Collimonas fungivorans Ter331: one gene and its partner. The protein of the gene in region 2 interacts with the protein of the main gene of each other region in a pairwise test. Links are inferred from orthologs where the notes say so. Each region holds a gene or a part of one and is shown on either strand. Other genes may lie near its edges. The genes, in order: CFU_RS22270 and ftsZ.

Region 1 (6,156 bases), 370 kb from region 2 along the record:
CGGTTACGGTTTCATCGCCTCGGTGCTGCCGGTCTGGCTGCTGCTGGCACCGCGCGATTACCTCTCGACCTTCCTCAAGATCGGCACCATCGTCGGCCTGGCGCTGGGCATCGTGTTTGTCGCGCCTGAGCTGAAAATGCCGGCGTTCACGCAGTTCATGGACGGTTCCGGCCCGGTCTGGTCGGGCAGCCTGTTCCCCTTCCTGTTCATCACCATCGCCTGCGGCGCGGTCTCCGGTTTCCACGCCCTGATCGCTTCCGGCACTACGCCGAAACTGCTGGAAAATGAACGCCATGCGCGTTTCATCGGCTACGGCGCGATGCTGATGGAATCGTTCGTCGCCATCATGGCGCTGATCGCGGCCTCCTGTATCGAACCGGGGGTGTACTTTGCGATGAACAGCCCGGCGGCGCTGATAGGCACCACCGTGGACAGCGCCGCGCAGGTGGTCTCGCAATGGGGCTTTTACGTGACGCCGGAAATGCTGGCGCAGGTAGCGAAAGACGTCGGTGAGCACAGCATCATCTCGCGCGCCGGCGGCGCACCGACGCTGGCGGTCGGCATGGCGCACATCTTGTCGAGCATTGGCGGCGGCAAAGTGATGATGGCGTTCTGGTATCACTTCGCGATCCTGTTCGAAGCGCTGTTCATCCTGACCGCAGTGGATGCCGGAACCCGCGCCGGCCGTTTCATGCTGCAGGACTTGCTCGGCACTTTCGTGCCGTCGATGCGCAAGATCGATTCGCTGCCGGCCAGCCTGATCGCCACTGCCCTGTGCGTCGCCGGCTGGGGTTATTTCCTGTACCAGGGCGTGGTCGATCCGCTCGGCGGCATCAATACCCTGTGGCCGCTGTTCGGCATCTCCAACCAGATGCTGGCGGGGATTGCGCTGATCCTGGCGACTTGCGTGCTGTTCAAGATGAAGCGCGACCGTTTCGCCTGGGTCACCATCGTGCCGACCGTCTGGATCCTGATCTGTACCCTGACCGCCGGCTGGCAGAAAATATTCGACGCCAATCCGCGCGTCGGTTTCTTGACCCACGCCAGCAAGTACCAGGCCGCGCTGGCGGAAGGAAAACTGCTGGCGCCGGCCAAGTCGGTCGCGCAGATGCAGCAGGTGATCTTCAACGATTACCTGGACGCCGGCCTGGCCGCGTTCTTTATCCTGGTGCTGGTGAGCATTCTCGGTTTCGGCATCAAGACCGTATTGGCGGCGCGCGCCGCCAACCGGCCCAGCGCCAAGGAAACCCCGTTCGAATCGCTGCCGGCAAGCGCTTTGCCGTCCGCCTGAAAGGTTGGCCATGCTGGAAGAACTGTCTAAAGCCGGGCGTTACCTCGGGCAAACCATGCGGCTGATGGTGGGTTTGCCTGAGTACGGCACTTACGTCACGCACATGGAAAACACCCATCCCGGCGAGCCGATGATGAGCTATGAAGAGTTTTTCAAGGAGCGGCAAGAAGCGCGTTACGGCGGCAACGGCCGCGTCGGACGCTGCTGTTAGCTGCGGCTTGATGGAATAAACGTCCTATGGGGATGTGTTTGCCGACCGGGCAGCCGGCCGGCATTTTTTTTGCCCGTCAGCCGTTCAACTGTCCGTTATATACCGCGCCGGCAGGCTGCGCATTGCGGTACAAGGCAACGATGCGCAACAGGCGGCCGATGAACATGCCGTTGAAAACGCCGTAGAGGGCGCATATCGCTGCCGCAAACATGGCGCTGTGGGCCAGCGGCGGCTGTATCGCCAGCAGCACGGCAACCGCATATTTGGTCACGAAAATCCCCATCATCAACGCCAGCGGCAGCCAGCTGCCGCGCTGGAACAGCACGCCGCGCTCGGGATAGGCGACGATCCGGTCCTTGCGGAACAGCTGCCAGTTGAGTGCCGCCGCAATACTTGCGGTAGCCAGCCAGCAGCCGATGGTGAGCGGCGTCAGCCCGAAGGTGGCGGTAATTCCTTGCCAGGACAGCGCCAGCATCACCAGCGGGATGATGGAGATTTTTTTCAGCGTGACTTCGCGGTCGGCGCTGGCCAGGATGCCGCGATAAACCAGGAACGCCAGCAAGGCCCAGACCCAGATTGGCGTGTGTGAAATGATTTGTGCAAACATGTTGTGCTCCCGTTGATTGATCTGCGGCGATTATCTGGCCGCCGCAGGTGCGGGAGAAGCGGAATGCGACGAAACGCCGGAATACGGCGTGAATCGACAGTTAGTGGACTGTAACAGCCGAATCAAGAGCGCCTGTCACGTATCCGACGCGCATGGCGGCGTTGCACATGCTCGCAATAGTCTCGCTATTGCTCCGCTGTGCGCCTTGCCCTGCACGCCGGATACGTGCCTTTCACTCTCGATTCGGCTGTTACAGTCCACTTGCGGTGCTGTCAGCGTATTTCGGCGGAATACTGGAAGCGTTCCGCCGGCACAAACGACGTGCGCCATTCGACCGGCTCGCCGGCGTGGTCCAGCATCAGCCGCTCGACACAGATAGCCACGGTCTTGGTTTTCAGCTTGAACACGGCGGCGTTGGCCCGGTTCAGCGGTTTCGCCGTCAGGTCGTCGATGGCGCGCGAGACCAGCACATCGCATTCGGTCTCATAGATGGGGTACAAAAACGGCGGCGAATTGCTTTTAAGATATTTTTGCAGCTTCCGGAAGCGCGCCAGCGGCAGCCAGATATGTTCCGACAGCACGATTTCATCGTCGAAGGAACGGGTGCGGTGCAGATAGAGCGCCTTGTCGCGCGGCTTGAGCTTGAGTTTGTCCGCCACGTCGATCGGGGGTATGGCGGTCGTCATCGAACGGATCTGGGCCGTCGGCAGCTGGTTCTTAGCCCTGGCACGTGGCCGCACGAAACGCAGCATCGAGGAGCGTTCGGCAGCGCGCGCGACAAATGTCCCGCGTCCGCGGACGCGATCGACGACGCCGTCGGTGACCAGCGCGTCCAGCACCTTGCGCATGGTGCCGACTGCGATTTCATATTCAGCGGCCAGCTTGTCCTCGGACGGCAGCGCCTCATCGGCAGCCCAGCTACGCAAAGCGATCCTTTGCAGCAGATCGTCACGGACTTGCAGATAACGCGGCAAGCGCGGATCAGACGCATTTTCTGACGGGAGAGGCGTATTTTTTTGCGAGAGAGACGTGTTTTTTTTGGAGAGCGGCGCGTTTTTTTTCAGGAGAGACGCGTTTTTTGCACTTTTTTTGATCAGCATCAACAACATTTCAAACTTGGAAAGGGTCCGCAATTTACCAAGTTCCCGTTGTTTTTACAATACTTATGTGAATCTCTGGTTCTATACAGAAGCAGAGATTCACATATGGATTCAGCTCTGGCTCAGCGCCACGGCTGCCGGGCGCGGTTTGCGTTCGGCCAGCCACAGCAGCAGGATCGCCACTGCCGAATAAATCCAGTAGTCGGCCGGCACCGCGCCCAGCCAGTGCTTGTGCCATGGCACGTCAACCGGGTTGAAGCGCGCCAGGCCGTAGGCCGGGTTGAGCACGAACCAGAGCCAGTCTTCGCTGATCCAGAACACCATGATGGAAGCCAAGATGCGGCACTCGCCGCGCCAGTCCCAGCTGCCGTTGAACCAGATCGGATAATGGAACATCAGCGCGATGAAGGGAAAGATCCAGGCGTGGTAGCCGGTCATGGCGCGGCCGCCCCAGAAGATGTCGAGCAGCCAGTGATGCTCGATGCGCCAGGTCGGCAGGTTGGCGGCCCAGCCGGCGGCGCCCTCGATCTGGATTTCGACGTTGGCGAAAAAGAAGGCGGTCAGCACGGCCCAAAACAGCATGCCGAACAGGCGGCGCATGGGGGAAACTGCGGGTGTGGTGGCGGTCATGGGGTTGGCGAAATAAATTGAGAATGAAGCGGAGAATCGAGTTTGCTCAGCACCGTTTGCAGCACGGCGCGGCCGGCATGCGGGCGGCCCAGCAGCAGGCTGCGCTGGCGCAGGCGCTGCAGCTGTTCCGGCTGCTGCAGCAGCTGCTGGACCCGGAACGCCAGCGCGGTCAGGTCGATCGCCTTGAGCGCCGCGCCCTGTTCCAGCAGGTAATCGGCGTTGCGTTCTTCCTGCCCCGGGATCGGCGAGTGGATGATCATCGGCACGCCCATAGCCAGACATTCGGAAGTGGTCAGGCCGCCCGGTTTGGTGATCGCCAGATCGGCGCACGCCATCAGCTGCTCTACATGGTTGGTGAAGCCGAAAGGAAACAGGCGGCCCGGATGCGCCGCAGCCAGCTGCTGCAGGTTGCCCAGCAGCGCAGCGTTCTTGCCGGCCAGCGCCACCAGCTGGAAATCGTCGGGCAGCGCCAGCAGCTTTTGCACAGTCTTGTCCAGTTCGCCGATGCCGGCGCCGCCGGACATCATCAGGATGATCTTGCGCCCGGGGTCGAGACCGAATTGTTGCGCGCACTGGCGCCGTTCCAGGGTCTGGCCGAAACCCGGCATGATCGGGATCCCGGTCACGTGCACCGCATCGGCCGCCAGCCCGCGCGCCCGCATGCGATAGGCGATTTCCTCGGTGGCGGCAAAATAACCCTGCATCAGCGGCTGCAGCCACATGCTATGCAGGTCGAAATCGGTGACCTGCACCCAGACCGGGCAAACCACGCTCTGCTTGCCGATCTCCCGCGCCAGCAATTCGGCCGGCAGGAAATGGGTGCAGATGATAGCGTCCGGCGCCGCCGCGCGGATCGCAGTGCGCAAGGGGCGGGTGCTGATGCGCTCGATGGCGCGCCGTAGTTTCTGCGTCGGCGAGTTGGTCAGCGCCTTGTCGCTCTTCTGGTAGACATAACCCCACAACGCGGGATGGCGGTTCACCAGGTGCAGGTAAAAATCGGTATATACCGCGCGGAATCCGGCCGGCACAAAATCCATCGCATCCAGGTGGATTGCTTCGGTGCCCGGGAATTCGGCGGCGGCATAGGCCTTGAGCGCTTCGGCCGCGCGCATGTGGCCGGCGCCGGCGGAGACGCTTAACAGCAATAGTTTGCGAGGGCGGGGCGCGCTCGGCGCATAGACTGGCTTATGAATGATAGGCTCCGGCCAGGTTTGCCGCCGGTGATGCAAAAGTGACTACTTTCAAGCATACTCCTTGCAATCTGCATTCGGATTTTTACTGCTTGGTTACCGCTTCATGACAGCGATGATAGGGATAAATCGGCGCTGAGTAAAATGACATTTATGACAAATCATCCCTGCTTCTGAAAGACTGAAAAAAATGCCTACCACCCGCAAACCGCTAGACGGTTTGGCCATGAGCCTGATGCTGATTTTGTGCCTGTGCTGGGGGCTGCAGCAGGTTGCAATCAAGGTGGCGGCGCCGAACATCTCGCCAATCCTGCAAAACGGCCTGCGTTCGGCGGTGGCTGCGGTGCTGGTGAGCGGCCTGATGTGGTGGCGCGGCAGCAAATTCTCGCTGACCGACGGCAGCTTCTGGCCTGGCCTGGCGACCGGCCTGCTGTTTGCCGGCGAATTCCTGTGCGTCTCGATCGGCTTGAACTACACCACTGCTTCGCATATGTCGGTATTCGTTTACACCGCACCGATTTTTACCGTACTGGGTTTGCATTGGCTGGTGCCGGGCGAGCGCTTCGGCCTGACCCAGTGGCTGGGCGTGATCGCCGCATTTGCCGGGGTCACGGTAGCGTTCGCCGGCGGCTTTGACGCCGGCGCCGGCTTTAGCCGCACTCTGGTCGGGGATGCGCTGGGCGTGCTGGCCGCCGTGTTCTGGGCCGCCACCACCATCATGATCAAGCGCAGCGTCCTCACCAATACCGCTCCCAGCATGACCTTGTGGTACCAGCTGGCGGTGGCCGCGGTGACGCTGCCGCTGCTGGCCCTGGTTACCGGGCAGGCGGAAGTAGTCACGCCGTTGACCGGCATCATGTGGACCAGCCTGGTGTTCCAGTCGCTGATTGTGGCTTTCGGCAGTTTCCTGGCCTGGTTCTGGATGCTGCGCCGTTACCTGGCTTCGCGGCTGACGGTGTTTTCCTTCCTGACGCCCTTGTTCGGCGTCAGTTTCGGGGTCTTGCTGCTGGATGATCCGATCGGCTTGCCGTTTGTGTTTGGCGCGGTGCTGGTTTTGAGCGGGATTGTGCTGGTGAATTGGCAGCGTAGTTAGTTCATAGGTAAATGTCTGATTTTTGCAACCAGGC
Region 2 (6,106 bases):
AGGCGGGTATCGTTACGCAGGCGTGCAGCTATGCTGCACGAATTCCCTGCTACACCCTTGCCAGCACACGTTTTGGTTTGAACGCATCTCCCAAATTGACTCTCAATAGGCTCCTGGTCACAGGTGTGATATGGTTTCACCATCATGCGTAGACTCTCACCTTCTTCTTACCGGCCAGCGACAACGGGTTCCAGGCCTCAAACTCAAAAAGCCGTTGCCGATTTTTTACGGGGGAATGACAAGATGGCGGCTTTGCTGCCCGCTGTCACACGCATGGCGGCGCTGCAAAAACAATGCGCCGCCGAATTGCCTGCCATGTTCAGTACCTGCGAAGTATTGCAATGCGAAGCCGGGCAGCTGGTGCTGTCAGCTCCCAATGCAGCTCTGGCAAGCAAATTGAAGCAGCAACTGCCACGCCTGCAAAACCAATTGCTGGCAGGAAATTGGCAGATTAATGCAATCCGAATCAAAGTGCAAGTAAGCCAAAACCTAATGAAAGCGCCTGCTGTCAAGCAGGCACTACTTTCATCCAAAGCTGTATCGGCATTCTCTTCGCTGATGGAAGAACTGGAACCATCGACTGCCAACGAAGCACTGAAAAATGCTATCGCAGCGATGGTCAGGCGCTATAGCGACAAAAAATGAATCGCTGCAGGCGGGGATGAACGCCATCTTGCAAAAATGGCATTATACACAAACAGCTAGTTAAGAGCCCACTCTTGCCCGACCTGGCGTTGATAAGCGCCGGGCGCTTCGCTCAACTCGTCGAAGCTGACCACTTCATAGGCATCCGGCTGGGCCAGCAAAGCGCGCAGCAACTGGTTGTTCAGGCCGTGGCCCGACTTGTGGGCGGTGTAGCTGGCCAGCAGCGGATGGCCGATCAGATACAGGTCGCCGATGGCGTCCAGGATCTTGTGGCGGACAAACTCGTTTTCGTAGCGCAAGCCATCGCTGTTAAGAATGCGGTACTCATCCATCACGATAGCGTTTTCCAGCGAACCGCCGCGCGCCAGTCCCAGGCCGCGCATGGTTTCCACATCCTGCATGAAACCGAACGTGCGGGCGCGCGCCACTTCCTTCACATATGACTGGATGCCGAAATCGACTTCCGCGGTCTGGCCGGTGCCATCCACCGCAGGGTGGTTGAATTCGATAAAGAACTTCAGCTTGAAACCGTTGCATGGATCGAGCCGCGCCCATTTCTCGCGGTCGCCTTCGCCTTCTCGCACTTCGACCGATTTTTTGATGCGCACGAATTTCTTGGCGGCGTTTTGCTCTTCCAGCCCCGCTTGCTGCAGCAGGAACACGAACGACGACGCCGAACCGTCCATGATGGGGATTTCCTCGGCAGTCACGTCGACATACAGGTTGTCAATGCCCAGCCCCGAACAGGCCGACATCAGATGTTCGATGGTAGAAACCCGCACGCCGTCTTTGACCAGCACCGAGGCCATGCGCGTGTCCCCGACTTCGGTGGCCTTGGCCGGGAAATCGACGGCAGGATCTATATCGACACGCCGGAAAACGATGCCGGTATCCACTGCTGCCGGACGCAAGGTCAGCTCGACCTTGGTGCCGGAATGGACGCCAATGCCTGTCGTCTTGACAATTCTTTTGATAGTGCGCTGTTTCAACATGATGACATTATAAGTCTGACTGATAATTATTCAGTAACGATATGTAGTTATTGTGGGGTAAAAAACACGCCAGGGTGTTTCCGGCCCCGGAACTGAAAAACGGCACCACTGGCGCCGCCTTCTTTACCGACAATGGCTAGCTTTTAGGCCAGTTGCGCCAGCAGGGTTTCCGCATTGGATACCTCGAACTTGCCGCCCTGCTCCACGTTCAGCTGCTTGACCACGCCATCGTCGATCAGCGCCGAAAAACGTTGTGAGCGCACGCCCATGCCGAACTTGCCGAAATCGGCATCCAGGCCCAGCGCCTTGACGAAATCGGCATTGCCGTCAGCCAGCAAACGCACGATGCCGGTGGCTTTCTGGTCACGGCCCCAGGCGCCCATGACAAACGCATCGTTGACGGAAACCGCCCAGATTTCATCGACGCCCTTGGCCTTGAATTCCGCCGCATGCTGGATGTAGCCAGGCAGGTGCTTGGCGGAACAGGTCGGCGTGAAAGCGCCCGGCACGGCGAACAAGGCGATTTTCTTGCCCTTGACCAGGTCGCTGACATTGAACGAATTTGGTCCGAGCGAGCAGCCTTCGGTCTCGGTTTCGATGAATTCTGCTAATTTGCCTTCCGGCAGGCGATCGCCGATCTTGATAGTCATGATTAAGTCCTTGTCTAGGTATGGATGCCCTGAAGCCCGTGGCGCAACGCTATGGCGCGCGCCGGTATTCCAGAAGCACGAAATGTTGGCGGATGCTACAAAAGAAAACGCCGCGCCTTTCGACGCGGCGTTGAACCCGCAGTATGCCCTGTTCCGCACTTTCATGCAGAATGCCGGCGATGATAGCGGGTATCAGCACCCGCCATCACCATTGGGACAAAAGCGCCCCGACTTAGTCCGCTTGCTTGCGCAGGAAAGCCGGAATGTCGTAGGTTTCCATGCCGTTCTTTTCCAAAGCCCGCACCGTGTCGGAAGCCGACTCGCGACGCCATACCGCCGGCGCCTTCATGCCTTCGAACGACGAGCTGCCGTGTCCCACGGAAGCCTGGCCGTGCATCATCGGCTCGTTGTGGGTGCCGGTGCGCATCATCGGCGCCTGCACCAGCTGCACAGCCTTGCGCGCACGGCCCAGGCCGGTCGCCACCACGGTGACGCGGATATCGTCGCCCATGGTTTCGTCGTAGGCGATGCCCTGGGCAATCGAAGCGTCCGGCGCCGCAAACGCACGCACGGTCGCCATGACTTCCTTGATTTCCTTCCCCTTCAGGCTGCGGCTGGCCGTGACGTTGACCAGCACCCCGCGGGCGCCGGACAGATCGATGCCGTCCAGCAGCGGCGAGGCAACCGCCTGCTCCGCCGCCAGGCGCGCGCGATCGACGCCGGATGCAGTGGCGGTTCCCATCATGGCCTTGCCTTGTTCGCCCATGATGGTCTTGACGTCATTGAAGTCGACGTTGATGTGGCCTGGCACATTGATGATTTCGGCGATCCCGGCGACAGCGTTGTTGAGGACGTCGTCGGCGTGCTGCAGCCATTCCATCATGCTGTCGTCTTCATAAATCTCTTCGAGCTTCTCGTTGAGAATGATGATCAGCGAATCAACATGCTGGGACAGGGCTTCCAGACCTTCGTCGGCGATGTCCATGCATTTCTGGCCTTCATACGAAAACGGCTTCGACACCACCGCCACCGTCAGCGCACCCAGTTCCTTGGCGATCTGCGCCACCACCGGCGCAGCGCCGGTGCCGGTGCCGCCGCCCATGCCCGCAGCGATGAACACCATGTGCGCGCCGCGCAATGCGTCTTCGATCCGGCCGCGCGATTCCTCGGCTAGCTGACGACCCACCGACGGCTTCATGCCCGCGCCCAGTCCGGTCTCGCCGATCTGGATCACGTTATGCGCCTTCGATTGCTTGAGCGCCTGCGCATCGGTGTTGGCGGCGATGAACTCCACTCCTGACACACCCTTGTTGATCATATGTTGGACCGCATTGCCGCCGGCGCCACCGACGCCGACAACTTTAATCACGGTGCCCAAAGTTGCATTGTCAAGCATATCGATTTCCATGATATTTCCTCATAAAGATGCAGCATTCAGTCAATAGGCATCACGCGGTGTGAGGCCTAGCAACTGACAACTGCGTGTTGCACAAACAACGTTAAAAACAAATTTCGTATAAAAAGCCGTCTTAAAAATTACCCAGGAACCATTCCTTCATGCGCTGCCAGATCGCCTTCGCCGAACCTTCCTGGCGCGTCACGATATAACCGCGCAGGTATTGTTTCTTCGCTTCCAGCAGCAGGCCCAGCACGGTCGAATAACGCGGGCTGCGCACCACGTCGGCCAGCTGGCCGCGGTAGTCCGGCGTCCCCAGCCGTGCCGGCTTGAGGAAAATATCCTCCGCCAGCTCGATCATGCCGGGCATCATGGCCGAACCGCCAGTCAGCACCACTCCGCTCGACAGCACCTCTTCGTACCCCGACTCGCGCACCACCTGGTGCACCAGCGCAAACAGTTCTTCGACCCGCGGCTCGATCACTGCCGCCAAGGCCTGGCGCGACAGGGTGCGCGGATTGCGGTCGCCCAGGCCGGGCACTTCCAGCGTCTCGCCCGGATCGGCCAGGATCTGCTTGGCCACGCCGTAGCGCAGTTTGATCTCTTCCGCCTCGTTGGTCGGCGTACGCAGCGCCATCGCGATGTCGTTGGTGATCTGGTCGCCGGCAATCGGGATCACCGCGGTATGCCGAATCGCACCTTCGGTGAACACCGCAACGTCGGTGGTGCCGCCGCCGATATCGACCAGCACCACGCCCAGCTCTTTCTCGTCGGGCGTCAGCACCGCATCGGCCGAGGCCATCGGCTGCAAGATCAGGTCCGATACTTCCAGGCCGCAGCGGCGGATGCACTTGACGATGTTCTGCACTGCAGACACCGCGCCGGTCACGATGTGCACCTTGACTTCCAGTCGGATGCCGCTCATGCCGATTGGTTCACGCACATCTTCCTGGCTGTCCACAATAAATTCCTGCGGCACCGTATGCAGCAACTGCTGGTCGGTCGGGATGTTGACCGCCTTCGCCGTTTCTATAACGCGCGAGACGTCGGCCGCGCTGACTTCCTTGTCCTTGATCGCCACCATGCCGCTGGAGTTGAAGCTGCGGATATGGCTGCCTGCGATCCCGGTGTAGACGTTGCGAATCTTGCAGTCGGCCATCAGCTCCGCTTCTTCCAGCGCACGCTGGATAGATTCGACGGTGGCCTCGATGTTCACCACCACGCCTTTTTTCAGCCCCTTGGACTCAGCCTGGCCCAGGCCGATGACTTCATGGCGCCCGTCGGACAATACCTCGGCTACCACGGCCACCACCTTGGAGGTGCCGATGTCGAGACCGACGATCAGGTTTTTTGCGTCTTTTGTCATAGTGTTTCGCTTATTTTTTCTTGCTTCCCAATCCGGTCGACAAGCCGCTCGCCTTCAGCGCCAAGCCATTCGGATACCGCATATCTACACTCTCAATCCGGTTCTGCAAACGCGACAGCAGCTGCGGATAAATCTGCACCAGCCGTTCCACACGGTCTTTCAGCGTGCTCTTGTTTTGCTCACGCCCCAACTCCACCGTCATGCCGTTGTCCAGTTTCACGGTCCACGCATAACGGCTCGATAAATCCACCTCTACCGGGTTCAGCTTCAACGGCGCAAACCATGCCCGAAAATCCGCCAGGCGCGCCGTAACATCTTTCTCGCTGCCCTTCGGACCCGACAGGCGCAGCAGTTCGCCGTCTTCCTCCGCTTCGTCGAGGTTGGCGGTAAACAAGTCGCCATACACCGACAGCAGGCGGCCGTCATCGTCCCAGGTGGCCAATGGCTGATGCTCTTCAATCGTCACGATCAGCGTATTCGGCCATTCGCGCTGCACCGCCGCCTTGCGCACCCACGGCACCGATTCGAATGCGCTGCGCACCGTATCCAGGTTGGCCGTGAAAAAATTGCCCTTGATGCGGGGCAGCGCGCTGGCGCGGACGATCAATGGGTTGACGCGCCGCAGCTCGCTCTGCCCCGCACCCTCGATCCTGATCGTCTTCAGCGTAAACATCGGACGCTGCGCCAGCCACCAGACGCCAGACGCCAGCAATGCGAGCGCAGCCAGCCCCAGCAGGGTGCCGGAAATCGCGTTCAGCATTTTGATGTCTTGCCACATGGTTATCGACTTTATCGCTTGGATCGTTAAGGTTTTCTATTCAGGTTGTCCACCCGGATCAGTCCGGCTTCCAGTCTGCCGACGGCTTCAGGTCCAGCGAGGCCGACTTCAGTATTTCCACACACAGGTCTTCGTAGCTCACACCGTCCGCCTTGGCCGCCATCGGCACCAGCGAATGGCTAGTCATGCCTGGCGAAGTGTTGATCTCCAGCAGGTACGGTTCGTTGTCGGAAGAGCGCAGCATGAAATCGACCCGCGCCCAGCCTTCGCATCCCAGTG

Evidence for each region.
Region 1: the proteins of ftsZ (region 2) and CFU_RS22270 interact in binary tests that used the Bacillus subtilis proteins (3 or more experiments, as listed by UniProt). The link is inferred for Collimonas fungivorans Ter331 from one-to-one orthologs.

The regions. Positions count from the first base shown.
Region 1 is NC_015856.1:4,990,180-4,996,335, reverse strand. The notes cover bases 2,894-5,889. They hold CFU_RS22270 (MGDG synthase family glycosyltransferase), read right to left. Parts: upstream 4,952-5,889; coding sequence 3,836-4,951; downstream 2,894-3,835. Other genes in these bases: CFU_RS22265 (DMT family transporter), read left to right, coding at 5,220-5,889; CFU_RS22275 (hypothetical protein), read right to left, coding at 3,321-3,839; CFU_RS22280 (GntR family transcriptional regulator), read right to left, coding at 2,894-3,083. In the rest of the region: CFU_RS22295 (carbon starvation CstA family protein), read left to right, coding at 1-1,291; CFU_RS22290 (YbdD/YjiX family protein), read left to right, coding at 1,302-1,502; CFU_RS22285 (DUF6622 family protein), read right to left, coding at 1,579-2,109; more of CFU_RS22280, read right to left, coding at 2,382-2,893; more of CFU_RS22265, read left to right, coding at 5,890-6,122. UniProt on the Bacillus subtilis protein: Processive glucosyltransferase involved in the biosynthesis of both the bilayer- and non-bilayer-forming membrane glucolipids.
Region 2 is NC_015856.1:4,617,078-4,623,183, forward strand. Bases 1,608-4,553 are described here. They hold ftsZ (cell division protein FtsZ), read right to left. Parts: upstream 3,696-4,553; coding sequence 2,520-3,695; downstream 1,608-2,519. Other genes in these bases: lpxC (UDP-3-O-acyl-N-acetylglucosamine deacetylase), read right to left, coding at 1,608-1,637; CFU_RS20485 (peroxiredoxin), read right to left, coding at 1,781-2,287; ftsA (cell division protein FtsA), read right to left, coding at 3,817-4,553. Outside these bases: CFU_RS20475 (hypothetical protein), read left to right, coding at 145-645; more of lpxC, read right to left, coding at 702-1,607; more of ftsA, read right to left, coding at 4,554-5,049; CFU_RS20500 (cell division protein FtsQ/DivIB), read right to left, coding at 5,060-5,827; CFU_RS20505 (D-alanine--D-alanine ligase), read right to left, coding at 5,886-6,106. UniProt on the Bacillus subtilis protein: Essential cell division protein that forms a contractile ring structure (Z ring) at the future cell division site. The regulation of the ring assembly controls the timing and the location of cell division.